4 regions of the Paraburkholderia sp. GAS333 genome follow, and region 2 is predicted to be linked to each of the others. Evidence: predicted binding sites of a transcription regulator. Region 2 holds the regulator's gene; each other region holds the start of a gene.
The links. Region 2 encodes LexA, which represses DNA repair genes until DNA is damaged. Its sites were predicted from a motif close to ACTGTATNNNNATACAGT; they were not measured.

Region 1: the regulator LexA is predicted to act here: its motif matches at 2,765-2,782, upstream of imuA (translesion DNA synthesis-associated protein ImuA).
Region 3: the regulator LexA is predicted to act here: its motif matches at 2,062-2,079, upstream of ABH945_RS05310 (putative DNA modification/repair radical SAM protein).
Region 4: the regulator LexA is predicted to act here: its motif matches at 2,768-2,785, upstream of dinB (DNA polymerase IV).

What each region holds. Positions count from the first base shown of each region.
Region 1 covers NZ_JBNDKS010000004.1:196,135-201,034, reverse strand. Annotated here, with positions in the region: gene phaP (TIGR01841 family phasin) at 80-481, shown strand; gene ABH945_RS22915 (hypothetical protein) at 1,490-1,765, shown strand; gene ABH945_RS22910 (hypothetical protein) at 1,990-2,178, shown strand; gene imuA (translesion DNA synthesis-associated protein ImuA) at 2,796-3,503, shown strand; gene ABH945_RS22900 (Y-family DNA polymerase) at 3,433-4,900, shown strand, end outside.
Region 2 covers NZ_JBNDKS010000001.1:1,689,004-1,693,903, reverse strand. Annotated here, with positions in the region: gene nodI (nodulation factor ABC transporter ATP-binding protein NodI) at 1-39, opposite strand, end outside; gene ABH945_RS07535 (universal stress protein) at 315-782, shown strand; gene ABH945_RS07530 (DUF2939 domain-containing protein) at 962-1,594, opposite strand; gene ABH945_RS07525 (hypothetical protein) at 1,843-2,193, opposite strand; gene lexA (transcriptional repressor LexA) at 2,291-2,941, opposite strand; gene ABH945_RS07515 (sulfate ABC transporter substrate-binding protein) at 3,255-4,292, shown strand; gene cysT (sulfate ABC transporter permease subunit CysT) at 4,458-4,900, shown strand, end outside.
Region 3 covers NZ_JBNDKS010000001.1:1,177,253-1,182,152, forward strand. Annotated here, with positions in the region: gene ABH945_RS05305 (UdgX family uracil-DNA binding protein) at 1-828, opposite strand, end outside; gene ABH945_RS05310 (putative DNA modification/repair radical SAM protein) at 838-2,049, opposite strand; gene ABH945_RS05315 (2'-5' RNA ligase family protein) at 2,210-2,812, shown strand; gene ABH945_RS05320 (DnaJ family domain-containing protein) at 3,391-3,792, shown strand; gene tadA (tRNA adenosine(34) deaminase TadA) at 3,828-4,511, shown strand; gene ldcA (muramoyltetrapeptide carboxypeptidase) at 4,561-4,900, shown strand, end outside.
Region 4 covers NZ_JBNDKS010000005.1:143,748-148,647, reverse strand. Annotated here, with positions in the region: gene ABH945_RS25655 (heavy metal response regulator transcription factor) at 1-42, shown strand, start outside; gene ABH945_RS25650 (heavy metal sensor histidine kinase) at 39-1,496, shown strand; gene dinB (DNA polymerase IV) at 1,463-2,632, opposite strand; gene ABH945_RS25640 (carbonic anhydrase family protein) at 3,205-3,957, shown strand; gene ABH945_RS25635 (hypothetical protein) at 3,993-4,664, opposite strand.

The sequences.
Region 1 (4,900 bases), on a different contig from region 2:
CCTCCCGGTCCTCGGCGTGTGCTCCATGGTCGAAGGACTGACCGATTACGCACTCGTCGTCTCCCCTTATGGAGCAGTCATGAGCACGCTTATTCCCCAGCACGCGTTCGAAGCCCAAGCAGCAACTATTCAGCAACTGTTCGCATTTTCGACGAAGGCCTTCGAAGGCTTTGAGAAGCTAACGGCGCTAAATCTTCAGGTGTTTAAGGCGACGCTTGCCGAAAATCACGCGCTTGCAGTGAAGGCCATGTCCTCGAGGCCCGACGAGTTATTGGCGCTCTCCGCCAGTCTTGGTAAGCCCACTGCGGAAAAATGTCTGGCATATGGTCGGCACGTACAGGAAATCCTCGCTGATGTTCAGGGCGGACTCACTTCAGCCAGTCAATCACAGACTCAGCGCTATCAGAAAGACGCCCGAGGATTCGTCGCAGACCTCACGAAAGCCGCTTCCTCCGCCGCGGACATAGTTGTAACTGAGTGACAGTCTGCGCCGGCAATAACATGTTCGTTGAAGCGTTGAAGGACTACCCGTTTACGACTGTTTCGGCGACTTCACGAAGGCACGCTGGTTCGCCAGAATGCTTAATAAAAAATAGTGCGTCAGGTCAATTGGCGGTCGCGACTTAACAGGCTCCCGCAGACTTTTGGAACATTGGGGTGCCGGCCATTGGCATTCCCGCTGATGTGGTCTACGAGTATCGCTTCGGACGTGCGACACACTTCAGTCTATTTACCATCGGACGGTCTTGTCGGTTGGCAGGGGTGCGCTGGTATCGACTCTGAATATCAGCGGAATATCGCAGTCGAGAATGTCAGTCACTGGAGTATGCTTCGCAGGTCCGACATACTTCACGTCGTTTCGCACTTGCTGGCCGAACCTCAGCACGGCGCGCTTCGCAGTTTCGTTGACAGATGCGTCGCGACGGTTCTGTAGTTCGAAGGCTGCCCCCACCTTCGCCAACTCAGGACCGTCCCGCGATAGAGGAAATAGAAAAATGAAGGCGGCCCGCAAACCTGCAGCTGAAAGACAAATCCGTATTGAAAGCGCTTTTGAGGTAGAACTCGCTGTCGGCGCCTCGCATGTCGAGAGCATGCTGCACGTTGCATCCCGTACAGCATGCATCGAAGACCTGGTGCAGAGCTTTGTACTGCGACACGGAAGTATTGACCTGCACCGATTTCTAGTGGCGCTTGCGGACAGGCTGGACGCGCGTGGAAATAGTATTGGTGCGTTGGCGGTCCGAGAGTCCGCGACATACGGGGCGGTGCCGATAGCAACTCACCTACGCGTGTAAACCCGTCACTTCGACAAGCAGAATCTATCGATTCTGCTTTTGTCGTTCTGCGCCTAGCTATCACGCGGGATTTTCAGATGAGGCGAATATTCAAGTAAGCCGCTCGGTAATTAGTGAGGCATGCGAATTGCGGTCCTCATGATAGCGGGTTCACACCTTCCGGTGCCAACGACCGCTATGCTGAGGAGACAGCCATGCGAAATTCAACAAAGGGATTTTTGATTGCAGCCTTATGTATCGGTATTTCTGGCACTGCATACGCGCAGAGCGCAGGCGGTGGTGCCGGGGGCGGTCAGGGCGGGACAGGTATGAGCAAGCCGAATGCTAGCGGTTCAACCAATACGGTTTCCGGCGCATCCGGAGCAGATACTATGGCGCCGGGCGCAACCACTTCGCACAAGAAGATGCAGAAAAAGTCGAACGCCGCCATGCCGGCATCTGCGACTAACCCCGCCTCAGGCGGCAGCTGAAAGCGTTATGCGCTTGACTGACTTTCTACCGGTAGTCGGGGATGCACAGATAGATAAAGCCTTCACGCGGAAGTTCTGAAGCCGCGTCCCGGCTTATGTATTCGCTTGCGAACCCGATGCATCGGGTTCGCAAGCGCGTTCAATTCGGGCCGGTAGCAGAGCGACGGCTGTCGGTGTGAACACTGCCTAACTTGAAGTTCCGCGTACAGTGCCGGGAGGCCGATGTGACTACCGCTTATGTAGTAAAAACGGGTGAACATTTTCTATGTAGCGCTGAGGACGGTGACATCGGCCTCGCACCTGACATCAAAGAAGCCAAGTCCTTCGCCTCTCGAGAGGAAGCAGAAGAAGCGGCGGACACGCATGCTGACCCCGGATACGAAATCCTGACTATCAGTATATCGGTTCGCTAATTCAAAAATGGTTCGTCTTTTTTGGACAGGCCGGATGGGCAGCGAGATATGCATCCTCGCGATGCGCAAGGCTGAAGCGATGATGCCCGTCAGCCCGACAGCAGCTTCTACTCAGTTCACATTTTTTCCGTAGTCTGATGAAAACTGCGGGTTTCACATTTAGCTAGCGTTTGACGCTACGTTCAATTCTGTGGGACGTCGAGTCAACACGCCGACTGTCAACTCCGACCATCTTCAGTGTCGCGTCAATCATATTCAGCTCCTGACCAAAGTCGAGCGGCCACTCTTCACCGTCGCACCTGACGGTCATACCGTTGTGCATCGATATAACGGAGCGTGCCTTGTACAAAGCATCGACAAGCTTAGTTTTGCTCCTTTAAATGACGCAGGTCACATGTTCCGTCCGGTCGAATGCCTAACTTCTCGCCCGGCTCCGAATTTCCGCCCGCGACGAACGGGTGCGCATGACACTGTTGGCGATTAACCGCCGCTTTTGACTGCCCTCCATATCCAGCAGGGGCTTCAGCGATAGCTGGGTCAAAGGTTAAAAAGTGTCAGTTCGCTATCGTGGATTTGCGTGTACGATACTGTATAAATATACAGTACATTGATGCCATATGACTAGCGCAGCCGCCACCGCCGAAGAGATACATCCGTCCTTGTGGCGGGCGTCCCAGCTCGCGCGCGGCCGCGGCCGGGTCGTCGAAACAGGCTACCCAGCGCTATCCGCGGAGCTTCCCGGCGGAGGCTGGCCCGTCGGCGCGCTTGTCGATTTGCTGGTCCAGCAAGCCGGCGTGGGAGAGCTAAGACTTTTGCGTCCCGCGCTAAGCGCGACTGCGAATCGGCCTGTTGCTTTCGTACAGCCGCCCCACACGCCAAGCGGACTCGGATTGAACTACATCGGACTTCCCATCGAGCAGGTCCTGCGGGTCAAAGCGCAGAAGACAGCCGATGCACTCTGGTCGGCCGAGCAGATTCTGCGCGCAGGTAGCTGCGGCGCACTCATTTTCTGGACGCAGTACGCGCAAGCCTCATCGCTTCGCCGGCTGCATCTGGCGGCGCAATCATCCGAGACCCTGTTTGTGATGGTCAGACCACTGGCCGCCGCGCAGGATTCATCGCCCGCGCTATTGCGGCTTGCTTTGAGACCATCAGCCGACGGTCTGACCGTCGACATTGTGAAACGACGAGGGCCCTCTCGCGCAGAGCCTCTGTCGATTCCCCTTCAGCCAACTCCTGTTCTGCTTTCCCAACATGCGCGTCTTTCTCGCCGTCCACTTGCCGAAGTTGCCGCTCGAGGTCTTCCGACCGAAGTGGTCACCTGAGCCGCCACATGGGAGTGCCGTGCTCGAGAAAGACAAGGTTGTCATCGCCGACAACGCGGCTCGCGCTGCAGGTGTGCGTCTCGGCATGAAGCGCGGCGGTGTGTTGACGCTATCGCCAGAAACCGAGATGCACGAACGCGACGCGGGCAAGGAGGACGCAGCGCAACGGGAAGTCGGAGTTGCACTGATGCGCTTTTCGCCCGAGGTTACCTTGCTCGCTGAAGCGACCGTCGTGGTCGAAGTCGGCGCCAGCTTGCGGCTCTTTGGCGGGCTGCTTGCGCTGTGTCGCGAAGCGAAGGCTGTACTCAGGACACTCGGGCTAACTGCCCGCATTAGCGCCGCGCCCACCGGTCAGGGCGGATGGCTGCTTGCCAAGTTTGGCAATCGTCGCGTGCTCAAACTGGCATCGCTCGAGCAACGCCTGTCCTTCCTCCCAATGATGGCGGTTCCCGAAGTGCGGCCGTTCGGCGAGTGGTTCTCAGGGCTCGGCTGCGAGACTGTCGCCGACATAAGGCGCCTGCCTCGTGCCGGTTTGCAGAAACGATGTGGTGAACATCTGCTCGACTCGCTGGACCGCGCGTTCGGAATCGCGCCCGAACTGTTCGAATGGCTCGAATTGCCACCCAATTTTTCCGTGCGCATCGAGTTGCCAGACCGCCTCGAGCATGCGGACGGTGCCGTGTTTGCAGCACATCGGCTCATCGTGCAACTGTGTGGTTGGCTGTGCGCCAAGCAACTGGCGGTCACCGGCATCAAGCTCCTCCTCGAACATGAGCGTGGCCGCGACGCCATCGCGCCGACGGCTATCGACATCGCATTGGGCGAGCCTACGTGGAAAGAGGAGCATCTTGTCAGGTTGCTCAAAGAGCGGCTCCACCGCGTTGAGCTTACTGCACCCGTCATCGCATTGCGGCTCGACGCATCCCGGGTGGAGTCCGCGGCGCCTGCTTCAGACACCCTCTTCCCTGAGCCCGGTGGCTCCAAGGAAGACCACGCACGGCTTCTTGAGTTGCTCGTCGCGCGGCTTGGCGAAGAGAATGTTCTTCGGTCCGCACCGAGTGCCGACCATCGGCCCGAGATTGCGAACCGCTGGATTCCAGTAGCTCAAAAGTCAAAGCAGGACGCACTTCCGCTGGGGCTTCCACGGCCGACATGGATGCTGGACAACCCGGTGAGGTTGTTGATGCGTCAGCATCGCCCTTTCTATGGTTCTCCGTTGCGGATGGTCTCGCCTGGTGAGCGTATCGAAGCCGGCTGGTTTGACGGTGAACTGGTGACGCGCGACTATTTCGTTGCGCAGGCGGACGACCAGAGCTGCTACTGGATATACCGCGAGCGCGTCAGCAGTCGCGACGCCGAGGAAGAGCAGCGCTGGTTCCTGCACGGACTGTTCGGCT
Region 2 (4,900 bases):
TTTCTTGACCTGGTGAAACTCGATGGCGGCTTCAGACATAAATCGGTCGATGCTCCGGGAAGAACGCGAATGGCCGGGGAAGCCGCTTATTCTAGGGCATCGGCGGACGGAAGTTCGGCGTAGACAATGGGTCTGATACTGCGGATTGCGGTGCCGCAATTGCGCCGCGAATCCCCGTGATGGTGCGCCAACCTGCCTCCCGCAGACCTTTAGGCGGAATTGACCGCTAGTTAGCGTTTTCCATCCCTTGCAACCTGAATTGCGGCGCACCATGATTCATTCACACCGTGCGTTCCGCGCGAGGGGAGAAAATCATGGCGAGCTACCAGAAAATCCTGTTGTGCTACGACGGCTCGCGAGAAGGCCGCAAGGCACTGCGCTGCGGCGCCGATCTGGCGTTGGATCTGAAGGCGGAAACGCATTTGCTGTCGGTCGTGGATATGCGATCGAGCATTGCGCAGAGCGCCGGCCTGCTCACCGACGTGGCCTGCGGCAGTTTCGAAAAGACCGCTCGCGATATTCTTCAGGAAGGGGTGAACTGGCTCACGGAGCGCGGCGTCAGCGCGCAGGGGCATTTCGCGTTCGGCCATCCCATTGACGAAATCGCGAATCTCGCCAATGAGTTGAATGTCGACCTTGTGGTGGTGGGGCACCGCTGCCGGACGGGCTTGTCCAGATGGTGGATGGGCGCAGGTAATACGCCGCTGCTCGACCGGGTTTCGTGCAGCATTCTGGTGGCCTGCTCGTCCGCGCAGGAGCAGCAGCAAGCCGCTGCGGCTTGATGTCTGGGAAAGGGGCGGCGTGACGGTTTCGCTTTGATAAAAGGCGAAACCGTCTGATGCGGCTGCGATGTTCCGTGCAACGTTGAAGCATGTCGACGCGGTTGATGGCGTCGACATGCGCTAACCGCGCACGTCCCTGACAATAAAACGGAGGCTGGCGTGAGTTTCAGGCCAGCGGATCACTCGTTCAGATTGATCGCCGTGAGCTTCCAGGTGAACAAACCTTCGCGCTGAAAAATTGCCGAATAATTTGCGTCACCTTCGCCACGTCGGTAAGTCACGACAAACTCGTTGATGCCGCGATAACCTGCCGTAGTCTCCCGCGCTGGCGGTTGCGTAGCGCTGGCTGTGTCTCCAGTCGGAGCGGAGGTTGCCGCATCTGCTGCGGGTGCATTGCTGGCATCAGGCGGCGCGGGTGGCCGCTCGCCCGGATTGCCACGCGGCGGCATGCCATTCAGCAATGCCGCGACGCCGTCCGGTGTCGCATAGGAATCCACCAGCGGTCCGATCAACGTGACGCCGATCATTGCGCCGATGGTGGCCATTTTGCTGTCGGCATCGGCGTCCAGCCGACGTGTCAGCATGCCCGTTATCTGCTGCTTCAGGCTGTCGCGTAGAGCGGGAAAATCGACGTATTGATTGACGGTTTGCGCGTCACGCGCATCGGCTGCACGTTTGAGGTTTCTCAGCGCGATATACGGTGATGCGTAGGCGAATCCCAGCGCGGCGATCACCACGATCACGATCAACGTGATGATCAGCGGGCGGGTTGCGCTACCCTCGCTGCCCTTCATGCGTGTGGGAACTGTCATCGAATGGAACTCCGATCAGGTTGGATGTCAATGTGGACCACTGCCCCGCAAGAACAATCCCATTCTATGCAAATATCTGAGTGGCAGCCCCGAAAAGCACATGCAGCAATTGGCTGGTTATGTGCGATGTGCGGTGTGATCGCGTGGCGCAATCACATGCATAACTGCGTAAGACAGCCGTCTTACAAAGCCGCTTGCTAACTCAAGGCTGGTTCACGGTTCGCACGGAAAACCCGCACGCGCTCCGCTTACCCCTCGAACACCACACCATGAACATTCGCTTCTTCTGCAATGCAGTGATCGATCATCCGGCATACCGCGTCGACCGTGCCGACCATGATGAGCCGCGACGGCCCGTGATAAACACGCACCGGCGCGCGCCGTGCAGGCTCCGTCATATTCAGGCTTGAATTCAACGACACGCGAGCAAAAGCCGGCAACGACGAGGGCAAGCTGGATGCGCTTTCCGATGAGTCGAACAGCGATGGAGTGCTCGCCACCGGCGCCTCAAATGACGAACTTGAGCAAGGCACAAGCTTGCGCAGATGGCGCAGACGACCGAACTGGCGAAAAGGCAGCAGGCGGGCAAGGCGTTCCATGAGTCTCTCCAGGCGATGCAGCAATGATGCAGCGTTGGTTAGGCGAACCGGCGCAAGCGAAACAACGGTGACGCGTGCACGAACTAAGCGCGGGCGCTTAGAACTCGCCAGGACGAATCAACCCAACGGCGATTCCTTCCAGCGCGAATTCCGCACTGCCGGTCTCGACGAAGATGTTTTCGTAATCGGGGTTTTCCGCGATCAGCTCGAGGCCGTTCGGTCGGCGCTTCAGGCGCTTGACCGTAACGTCGTCGCCGAGTCGCGCGATGATGATCTGGCCGTCTTTGGCCTCGCTCTTCTTTTGCACCGCAAGCAGGTCGCCGTCGAAGATGCCTGCGTCGCGCATGGACAGCCCGCGCACCTTCAGCAGGTAGTCGGGCTTGCTCGAGAACAGCGCCGGGTCGCATGCGAAATGCTGCGAAATATGTTCCTGCGCGAGGATCGGACTACCGGCAGCCACGCGGCCGATGAGCGGCAGCGACAGCTGCATGATGCTCGGATGCGGCAGGGTGAACTGATGCGGTGCGTCGTCCGGACCGGGCAACAGGCGGATGCCGCGCGATGCGCCGGCCGCGAGTTCGATCACGCCCTTGCGAGCAAGCGCGCGCAGATGCTCTTCTGCCGAATTGGCTGAGCTGAAGCCCAGCTCGGCGGCGATTTCCGCGCGGGTGGGCGGAAAACCGGAGCGTTCGATCGCCCGGCGGATCAGATCGAAAACCTGCTGCTGTCGTGCGGTGAGTTTTGTCATGGCCACTGTATGTATGAACAGGTAGCTGTATTTTTATACAGTATTCGGCGCATTTCAAGCTTTACTTTAAGTTCGTCACGAACGGGGCCGCTCCAGCGTCGACATAGGACGCTGAAACACCCGTTTTCGTGCCGCAACGCCTTATCCCGCTGTCGTTACCACTTTTACGTATTAAAGAATGAATAAACATTATTTTTAATGATGAAAGCCCTTCGATAGACTGGCCTCCGAGTTGGCGCTCATGTGCACGTGACCGCGACGCAAAACAACATCACACGCTGTTTTCAGCGGACCACACGCGGAGAAAGTTGGCATGAACCATCGGAACACGGGACTGGCGGGTAAAACGAAGCAACTGATCGCGGCGCTTGCGTTCGGCGCGGCGAGCGTCGTCGGCGGAATCACGCAGGCGCATGCCGACACGACGCTGCTGAACGTTTCCTACGATCCGACGCGCGAGCTGTATCAGGACGTCAATCAGGCATTCGGCAAGGAATGGAAGGCGAAGACCGGCGAGACCATCACCTTCAAGCAGTCGCACGGCGGCTCGGGTGCGCAGGCTCGCTCGGTGCTCGACGGCCTGCAGGCCGACGTCGTCACGCTTGCGCTGGCTTATGACATCGATGCGCTCGCCAACAAGGGCATCGTCGACAAGGGCTGGCAGAAGCGCCTGCCGGACAACGCGTCGCCGTACACGTCGACCATCGTGTTCCTGGTGCGTAAGGGCAACCCGAAGCACATCAAGGACTGGGACGATCTGATCAAGCCGGGTGTGTCGATCGTCACGCCGAATCCGAAGACCTCGGGCGGCGCGCGCTGGAACTACCTCGCAGCATGGGCGTATGCCGAACATCAGCCGGGCGGCAACGACCAGAAGGCGAAGGAATTCGTCGGCAAGCTCTACAAGAATGCCGGCGTGCTGGATTCGGGCGCGCGTGGCGCGACCACCAGCTTCGTGCAGCGCGGTATCGGCGACGTGCTGATCGCGTGGGAAAACGAAGCGTTCCTGTCGTTGAAGGAATTCGGTCCGGACAAGTTTGAAATCGTCGTGCCGTCGGTCAGTATTCTGGCCGAGCCGCCGGTGGCAGTGGTGGACAAGGTGGTCGACAGGCACGGCACGCGCAAGCTCGCCGAGGCTTATCTGAACTTCCTGTATAGCGAGGAAGGTCAGGAGATCGCGGCGAAGAACTTCTACCGTCCTCGTTCGAACAAGGTGCCGGCCGAGCTGACCGCCAAGTTTCCGAAGCTGAAGCTGTACACGGTGGACGATTCGTTCGGCGGCTGGACCAATGCGCAGAAAACGCACTTTGCCGATGGCGGCGTGTTCGATTCGATCTACCAGCCTCAGTAATTCCGCCGATGCCTGTCGAGGCAGAGGCAAAAAGCGGCGCGGCAACGCGCCACTTCCGAGCGCGCCCAGTGGGCGCGCTTTTGGCTAACCGGCGTACGGTGGCCGCAAGCGTCGAGCGAAGCCAGTGTTCGAAAACACAAGCATCAACCTGAAAGAGTATCCAGCATGACGACGTTCACCTTCCGGAAGCCGAGCGCGTTGCCCGGCTTTGGCCTGACTCTCGGCATCACGGTGGCTTATCTGAGCCTCGTGGTGCTGATTCCGCTTGCGGCGACCTTCCTGAAAACCGCCACGCTCGACTGGAGCCAGTTCGTGCGCGCGGTTACTTCGCCACGCGTGCTCGCGTCGTACCGGCTGACGTTTTTTTCCGCGCTCGGCGGCGCGCTGATCAACGCCGTGTTCGGCTTTCTGGTCGCGTGGGTGCTGGTGCGTTACACCTTCCCGTTCAAGCGCATTGTCGATGCCGTGGTCGATCTGCCGTTCGCGCTGCCTACTTCCGTGGCCGGTATTTCGCTGGCGGCGGTCTATTCGGGCAACGGCTGGATCGGGCAGTTTCTCGAACCGCTCGGCATCAAGATTGCGTTTACGCCCGCGGGCGTGCTGGTTGC
Region 3 (4,900 bases), 510 kb from region 2:
CTTGCCACCGAGCTCACCGACGCCGCTTGCTTGCGCTAAACGGCGCGCGCCGCTTTTCGCTTCGCTGATCATGGCGGGGATCAGGTGGCCTTCCGGTAAGCCTTTCCAGAAACGTACCGGCATGTGCTGTTCGAGCGCGGTCTCGTTGAGGCGGGCCGGGTTGAACGTGCTGCGGTAATAGGCGAGCCAAAGCGCTTCGGCTTCGTCCTCGGTGTCGACGCGATGTTCGCCGGGCAACGCGTGACGGCGTTCGAGATGCAACTGCTGACCGTCCCAGAACGCCGCGCCTCTTGGCGTCGTGATAATCCACGACGAGCGCCCCATGCGCTGGGCGAAATGCTCGGCCGCCCACGCAAGGACGTCGTGCTCCGGTTCGTACCACGCGATGTACTCGGGTGGCCGTGACGCTTGCGCCTGCTGGCGAAACCGGACGTACGCAATCATGTCGTGCTTGGCGCGTCGCACGCTTTTGGCCATGCGATAAAGCTGCGCGCCGTCTTCGTCAGCCGGCGACGCTACCGAGCGATCTCCTTGCTGCCAGCGCCACAGTACTTTGTATAAAAAAGCCCAACGCTGTGGCTCGCAGTGAAGTGCGCAGTCGTGAATCAGCGCGCCCAGTTCTTTTGATACAAGCACGGCCACTGTTGCGGGCGTGATCATGTCGTTTTCCGACGATTCCCCATAGTCGAACAATGTTTGACCTTGCCGTAACTCTGGCGGTTGTTCGACGCGCCATTCAATCGATTCCGGCGCGAGGCCTTCGGCTAACGCTTTGAGTGACGCGGCTCGCCACGCGGTGAAATCGTCGTCAATAACGATGGAACGCATTGCGATGCTTTACAACAGCGCCAGTTGTACCGGCGGCGGCGTCAGCACACGGCGCAAATGAGCCGACGACGCGTCATGACTGGCCGCCCGGTAGTCTTGCGTGACGACAAACGGTTTGATTTTCTCCAGCGGACAACGCAGCCGAACGAGGTCGTCATAGCGCACACGACGCGTTCGCCGCAATTCGACCAGCCGCTTCGCGTTGCGCATGCCGATGCCCGGCACGCGCGCGATCATTCGCATCGGTGCGCGATTGAGATCAACCGGAAACGCCTCGCGATGCGCCAGCGCCCACGCGAGCTTGGGATCTATCTCAAGCGAAAGATTGCCCGGCTTTTCAAACAGTTCCTCGACGCTGAAACCGTAGCCGCGGATCAGAAAGTCGGCCTGATACAGCCGATGTTCACGCAACAGCGGCGGCGCCTGCGCGGGCAACGCAGAAGGGCTGTCGGGAATCGGGCTGAATCCCGAGTAATACACGCGCTTCAGCTTATAAGCGCCATAGAGCGTTTCGGCTGTTTGCAGGATCGTGCTGTCGCTGGTTTGATCTGCGCCGACGATCATTTGCGTGCTTTGTCCCGCCGGAGTGAACTTTGGCGCCTTCGCGTCGCTCTGCGCTTCTTCCTGCGCGAGACGGATCGAACCCATTGCCAGCTTGATGGTGCGCACGTCCTTTTCCGGGGCGAGGCGAGCAAGACTGCTGTCAGTAGGTAACTCGATATTCACGCTCAAACGATCGGCGTAACGCCCCGCCAGGGCGATCAGTTGCGGGTCGGCGTCGGGAATCGTTTTCAGATGAAGGTAGCCGCGAAACTGGTGCTCCTCACGCAGCGACTGCGCAACGCGTACAAGCTGCTCCATCGTGTAGTTCGATGACTGAATGATTCCGGAACTCAGAAACAGGCCGTCGATGTAATTGCGCCGATAGAAATCTAGTGTGAGATCGACCACTTCCTCCGGCGTGAAGCGCGCGCGGGGCACGTTGCTCGAGCGCCGATTGACGCAGTATTGACAATCGTAAAGACAAAAATTGGTTAGCAGTATTTTCAGGAGGGACACGCAGCGCCCATCGGGCGTAAAGCTATGGCAAATGCCCGCACCCGTGCTTGCGCCGAGCCCTTCTGTGCCTCGAGAGCCGCGCTTGGGAGCGCCACTGCTGGCACACGACGCGTCGTACTTCGCCGCGTCCGCCAATACTTCGAGCTTTTTGAGCAATTCCATGTTGCCGCCAATACTGTATGGATGTACAGTATTGTACGTGGGCAGAGCAAAGGTGCAAGCGGTTTCTGAAGTGGCTGAAACGATCGGGGCGCGGCCGCGCTCGCGACAAACCGGGGGTTCATTTACATGCAGATGCGGGCTTTTCCATGTCAGGAGCGACATGCCTGAACAATTCTGGTTGCCTGGGCTAGAGGCGCCGCCAACGCCAACAGATGGCCTGTTTTTCGCCGTTTTCCCCGACACAAGAACAGCGGCCGGCATTGCGAAGCTCGCGCACCAGCTTTGCGGGGAGGCGCGCGTCCGCAGCAAGCCGCTAGCAGCTGGACGTTTGCACGCAACGCTGACTCATCTGGGAAATTTTGCGGGAGGGTTGCCGCAAGAGAAAGTCGACGCGGCAAAGCGTGCAGCGGAGTCGATCGGCATGGCGCCATTTACCGTCGAATTCGACGCGGTTGCGAATTTTGGAAAGAGGCCGCGTCCGGGGCCCATGGTGTTGACTGGAGGCGAGGGCGTCGTTGGCCTTCATGCGCTGCATGACGCGCTAGAGCAAGCGTTAAACAGCGTCGACTTCTGGGGGCATCCGATTGCCAGCAAGAGTTATGAGCCGCACGTTACGCTGGCTTATGGCATACCGCCGGCGGACAAACGTCCCGTTGAGCCCGCGTGCTGGAATGTGCGGGAGTTTGCATTGATACATAGTTTGTTAGGACGTACCCGACATGTTGCATTGGCGCGGTGGTCTCTGGTGGGCGGCGTGTCGTAACGACTGCGTCAGTTGCAAAGGGGCGGGAGAAAGTGGTTGTGCAGCTACTTCCGCGCCACTAAGCCGTGCAAAGCTGAAGCGTGTGCATTAAAACCGTACGCCGGTTCCGCAGCCGCCAGCGAAGCCACCACCGCTTCCACCCGCGCCGCCGCAGAATACGCCGCAGCCTGACAGCGTCATCATCATGGCGATGGTCGCTAAAGTTGTGCGCAAGCGTTTCCCAAGTATGAGCTTGCTTATGGACACAGTATGCGGGCGGCGCGCGGCGAACTGCGAGAGGCTGTTCGAGTCGGGTGCCGCTGAAGTGGTGCAGGATGATGAATCAATCATTCTGGATTGCATCAGGTAAGTGGCCTCGAAGAACAAAAAGCAGGACGCTTGTCGTACCGGTTGATGGAAGATTTATCGCGAGTTCGTTGTGCATAAACGGCGCAGCAGCAGGGTTTCAACTCTAATTTACGTCTATGCGTATCACAAATACGCAGTATCTGAAAACCGGTGTGTTTTGTCTGTCAGACACGCGGAGCGGCTAGGCGCTCCCTGATAGAATGCTTGGGCCGCAACGTAGTGGATTTCAGATGAAATTGCTTGATGCGCTTGTCGAACAGCGTATTGCCGCCGCAGCCGCGCGCGGCGAGTTCGAAGACGTGCCGGGTACGGCCGCGCCGCGACCCCAGGACGATGATGCGCTGGTCCCGGAAGAGGTGCGTATCGCTAACCGGATTTTGAAGAATGCGGGCTTCCTGCCGCCCGCAGTTGAGCAGTTACGCGCGTTGCGTGATCTGCAAACGGAGTTGAATGCCGACAGCGGCAGCGCCACGCTTTGCCGCATCCGGGCTCGCATGCTGGCGCTCGATATGGCGCTCGAATCGTTGCGCGGCGGTCCGCTGGTTTTGCCGCGCGAATACTGCCGACGCATCGCTGAGCGGCAATCGGAGCGGGTTGGCAAACTCGACACGGCAGACGTGGTTTCGCGGTGAATGAATCGGCTAGCTGCTCAGTGCTGTCTGGTTCGATGTCTGTCGAGGGGGGCGAAGCATTGAATATGTCTGTTTCTCCCAATGAGGCCGGCGCAGAACTCTCTAAAACGTCGGTGAACGATTCGTGCCCGCCTGCTGTGCGAGAGGTCAGTGGATCGACAATATCTACCGATCCCTCAGAGTCTCCTGCCGTGTCCGAACGTGATCGCCGGTTTATGGCACTTGCTCAGGCCGCCGCCGAAGAGGCACGCGCAGCGGGCGAAGTGCCGGTCGGCGCGGTGCTCGTTCGTGGTGACGAAGTCATCGCCAAAGGTTTCAATCATCCGATCGGGGCGCACGATCCGTCGGCGCATGCAGAGATGATTGCGTTGCGTGCGGCCGCGCAGGCCGTCGAAAACTACCGGCTGCCAGGCTGCGAACTCTATGTGACGCTCGAGCCCTGCCTGATGTGTGCGGGCGCGATCATGCACGCGCGAATCGCTCGCGTCGTGTTTGGCGCTCGCGATCCGAAAACGGGGGCATGCGGCAGCGTCGTCGATGCATTTGCAAATCCGCAACTGAATCATCACACCACGGTGAGCGGCGGAGTGCTCGAAGCCGAATGTGGGGCGGCGCTCAAATCGTTTTTTGCGGAGCGTCGACGCGCAAGTCGTGAAGCGCGCGCGGCGGCGCGTGCCGCTGAAACTGCCGGCGATCTTCCGTCGGCCGAAGCGCTGTAGAGCGGCTTTGAACCCGCCGTAAAACGACAACATCCAACAGGTCTTGCCAATGACCGTTCATCGCACCATCGAATTGATCGCGCCGTCCGGATATCCGCATGATCCTGAGGTGCTGCATCGCGCTTTGCATCGTCTGCACGCGCTGGGGCACCGCGTCGGCGGCGAGGAGGCGGCAAAGCGTCGGTATCAGCGATTCGCGGGCACTGACGGCGAACGCGCGGCCGATCTGAACCGGCTCGCCGATCCGTCGCGGCAATTGCCCGATGTGGTGCTGGCCGTCCGCGGTGGTTACGGCGCCGTGCGTATTCTGCATGGCCTTGACTATGAGGGGCTGCAGCGGCGCCTGGCCGATCAGCCGGTCGCGCTGGTCGGGCACAGCGACTTCACCG
Region 4 (4,900 bases), on a different contig from region 2:
GGCTACGTGCTCGAAGTACGCGAGGAGGCGGAGCAATCATGAACCGGTCGATCGCCCGCCGCCTTGCGTTGATGTTCGCGTTTGTCGCGCTATTCGTGTTCACGCTGGTGGGCACCGGCCTGTTCCTCGTGTTGCGCACGCAACTCGAACATCATTTGCGCGAATCGCTCGACGACCGCACGCAGATCGCGCGAATCATCGTGTTTCACGCAGTCACGCCGGAAAAGTGGCGTATGGTCCGCGAAAAACTCACCGACATGACGCCGCACGACAGCAGCACGGTGTATGCGGCGACCAGCACGGACCCCGGCTTCCACTACGGCCAGCCGGTGGTCGGCACGGTCGTGCGTAGCTGGCCCGGCGGCTATCAGCGCGTGACACCCGCCGACGGCGGCCCCGACATGCTGATCGCCACGATGACGATACCGGCCAGCGCCGCGCGTCCCACAGTCCAGTTGCAGGTGGGCGTCAGCTATTCGCCCAATGTGCGGACCATGCGCGTGTTCGGCTCGGCGCTCGCCGCGCTGTCGGCGCTCGGCAGTCTCGCCGTGCTGCTGCTCAGCTACTCGGTCACGCGAATCGGCCTCGAACCGCTGACACGTTTGACGCGCGATGCGTCGGCGGTGAGTCCGAACAATCGCTCGCAGCGTCTGAACACCGCGTCGTTGCCGCTCGAACTGAACGACCTCGCCAATTCGTTCAATGGTGCGCTCGAACGGCTGGACGGCGCGTATGGCCGGCTCGAATCGTTTAACGCCGATGTCGCGCATGAGTTGCGCACGCCGGTGACGATCCTGATCGGTCAGACCGAGGTTGCGTTGACGCGCAGCAATCGCACGGTCGACGATCTGCGTCATACGCTGCAATCGAATCTCGAAGAGTTCGAGCGAATGCGCGCGATCATCAACGACATGCTGTTCCTCGCGCGCGCCGATCAGGGCGAACGGGCGACGGGCCTGATCGACGTGTCGCTGGCCGCCGAGGTCGCGCATACGCTGGAGTTTCTGGAGATACCGCTCGAAGAAGCACGCGTGCACGCCACGCTGCGCGGCGACGCGATGACGCGGGTCAACCGTTCGCTATTCGGCCGCGCGTGCACGAATCTGCTGATGAACGCGATCCAGCATTGCGAGCCAGGTGTGGCGATCAGCGTGACGATCGTGCGCGAGGACGAGCGCGTGCGCGTCGAGGTCGCCAATCCAGGCAAGCCGATTCCGCCGGACATTCTCGAACATCTGTTCGACCGTTTTTATCGCGCCGAAGTCTCGCGCACGAATAGCCGTGAAAATCACGGGCTGGGTCTCGCGATCGTGAAGGCGATTGCGGAGATGCATCGCGGCACGGTGTCGGCGCATAGCGCACACGGGATCAATACGTTTGCGTTTTCGGTTGCGGCGTCGCAGGTGGAAAGCGAGTTGCACGCGGCACGCCCGGACGCTGGTGGGACGGCTCAAGCGGCGGGTTATTCGTCGCTGGCAAAAGGCAAGTCGGCCTGAACCGGCAGGCGCGGTTTGGGCGTGACCGCGCTGGCCGGCGTCAACGCGCTCACGCGCACGCCAAGCAGCCGCAGCTTGCGGTTCAACTCCACTCTGCGTAGACACTCAGTTGCCGCGCGCCGGATTTCGGCGGCGTCGGCGGTAGGCTCGTCCAGCGTCAGGTCGCGCGTGACGGTGCGGAAATCGTCATAACGCAGTTTGATGCCCACCGTGCGGCCCACATATCCTTTCCGCACCAGATCTTCGGCGACCCGCACGCATAGCCCGGTGAACGAACTGGACAACGCCGGGCGATCATGACGCGGATGCAGATCTCGTTCGAAGGTGGTTTCGCGGCTCATCGATTTCGGTTCCGACGACACGACGACCTCACGGTCATCCTCGCCGTGCGCTATTCGCGCCAGCCATGCAGCGTAGGTTCGTCCAAAGTTTTCCTGTAACAGCCCGAGGTCGGCTGAGGCCAGGTCACCTACCGTCACAATGCCGAGGCCGGCCAGACGCTCGCTGGCGCGCGGCCCAATGCCGTTGATCTTTTTTGCCGCTAACGGCCAGATGCGTGACTCGAGGTCCGACATCGAGAGGATGGTCAGCCCGTCGGGTTTGTCCAGCTCGGAGCCGATCTTTGCAAGCAGTTTGTTCGGCGCAATTGCGATGGAGCAGGTCAGGCCGGTTGCCTCCCGAACCGCGTTCTTGATACGAGCGCCGAGCACATGCGATTCACCCTCCGCCAGAGTGAGGTCGACGAAAATCTCGTCGATTCCGCGGTCCTCGATCTGGTCTGTGAATGTCCGCACTGCGTCCTTGAACAGGCGCGAGTAACGTCGATACGAGTCGAAATCGGTGGGTAGAAGGACCGCATCGGGCGCGAGTTGCGCGGCCTTCATCATGCCCATCGCCGAAAACACGCCGAACGCTCGCGCCTCATACGTCGATGTCGTCACGACACCTCGCCCCGCGTAATCGCGGAGTTTGGCGAAGCGGCGCGTGCCATCGGACAGGAGCTCGGGTGCGGCATTGCGGCCGCCGCCAATGACAACGGGTTGGCCACGCAACTCGGGATAGCGGAGCAGTTCTACAGACGCATAGAAAGCATCCATGTCGACATGCGCGATGCGACGTAGGGGCTGACTGCTCACGACGACTGTACCGCCACACTGCACAACATATTGACCAATGTCCGTACGTAACGTTGCTTGGGGGTTTTGGGTGTGTTGCTGGACACAACAGGGGTTTGACGCATATCGCCGTGGGACGCAATCGGAATCTGGTGGACTGTGTATTTATACAGTATTTTACTGGTATTCAGGAGATCGCGCGTGATTCGCCAGCATCGGAAGAGAATGGCCGAAGCGCATCTTCTCGAGGTAGTTCAGGAGGCGCATCTCCCGCACACCCATAGACTTCCATGCCGCTCACAAACCGCCGCTCTCTAAGATGAATAGAGACGCGTAATGCTGGCCGCTTTTCGTCGACACTCCTTCACTACACAGCGCTTTCAGCGAGCATGAAGCGCAACATTCGTTGCAGGTTCTCCGCGCTGGTTTTTGCCGCAGGAAATCTGAGCGCTTCAGAGTCAACCCAGATAAAGCAACCCAAGATAGACCGTGCAGCGCAACTCATTGCAGTACGTTTGAAATGCGCTTGGAAATATGGAAAAACGCCCTAGACTTGACTTTGCGCCTACCCGTCCACGTTTATCGGAGTCCATATGAATCGCGGTCAATGCCGTTGTCTGAATTGCGAAGAACCTGATCGTCGTCAAATGTTAAAAGTGGGATTCGGCATGGCGACGGCAGCAACGCTTGGCACACTCGGGTTGGCTTTTCCGCGCATGTCCCACGCCGCTGCGCTCACGCAAAAAGAGCGCGACAGCATGACGCCGGATCAAATCATTGCAGCAATGAAGCGCGGCAACGAGCGGTTTGTGTCAGGCACAGCGCAACGACATGACTACCTCGCGCAAAAGCGCGCAAGCGCCAGCGGACAGTTTCCGTCATCGGTCATTCTCAGTTGTATCGATTCGCGCTCGCCTGCCGAACTCATTCTCGATTCGGGTATTGGCGAGACCTTCAATGCGCGTATTGCCGGCAATATTGCCAATGACGATCTGGCCGGAAGCCTGGAATTCGCCTGTGCCGCAGCGGGCGCGAAAGTCGTGCTCGTGATGGGCCATACCAGTTGCGGTGCGATCAAGGGCGCCATTGACAATGTCAAGCTCGGCAATCTGACCGGACTTCTCGCAAAGATAAAGCCGGCGATAGACGCGACGAAATACGACGGCGACAGAAGCGGCAGCAATATCGAATTCGTGGATCAGGTCGCGCGATCCAATGTACTGAACACGATCGGCGATCTGCGCAAAAGCAGCGACATTCTCGCGTCGATGGAAAAAGACGGGAAGATAAAGATGGTGGGATCGATGTATCACCTCAATACTGGCAAAGTCGAATTTCTCAGTTGAGTTTTGCTTGAGAGAGGCGACCCGCCCAGATCCATTCAAAACCGGTAGCTCAGCCCAATCTGCACCGCAGGATAAAGCTTGTAGCGCGAAAGCTTGTTGCTGATGCTCTGCTCTTCCTGATCGATGTTCGCCTGTGACGTCAGCATCGAATAAATGGCCGGCACGTTATATGTCGTGCGCGGACGGCCATAGGCGACGCCCAGATCGAACGTCAGCCCGAAGCCCTTCGAAGCAGGTTTGTGACCATAGCCGATGCCGAGGTACGGCATCACGCGCGGCAGCGTGGCGGTCGCGGATGGCGCGGGTCCCACGGCCGGCACGAAGTCGTCGCCGATCTTGAACTCGCCTTGCGCGTTTGGCTGTGCCTGCGCGCTCAGGCGGTTGTCGTTGATCAACGCGCCCGCCGTCACGCGAAATCCGCTCGACGCAAACGGGAACAGGTCGAGATAGGCACCGCCTTGCAGCAGTTTGAGATGGCCGTCGTAGCGGTTACCGTCGACATCGAATGAATGCGACAGGGCGAAGCCTTCGATTTCCGCATGCACGCCGCTCCATGCATTCAGGGACAGCGCCCCGCCGACACCGGCACCGAGCGTGCCACCGTGGACATAGATTTCCTGCGCGTTCACCGCGCCCGGCAGCGCGATCGCGGCCGCCGCGATCGAAGCGATCGTCGCGGACATAACCGCATTTTTTACCTGTTGCATCGCACCGTCTCCAGACAGGAATCATTTCCTTGCCGACGACTTTACGAGCGGGCGTTGCGTATCAATGGAGGGAAAAGCGGGCGCTTGAGGCGGTTATTCGCACTCAAGTTTTGCGATGGAACGAAAGCGGAATTTATGACCTGTAAGTCCTGCCAAACCGCCGCTTCAATCCGGCGTTCCGCGCAGAAAAGGTCCTGTTTGAAGGGCTATCCGTTGAAAGGGATCGTAGCCGGATG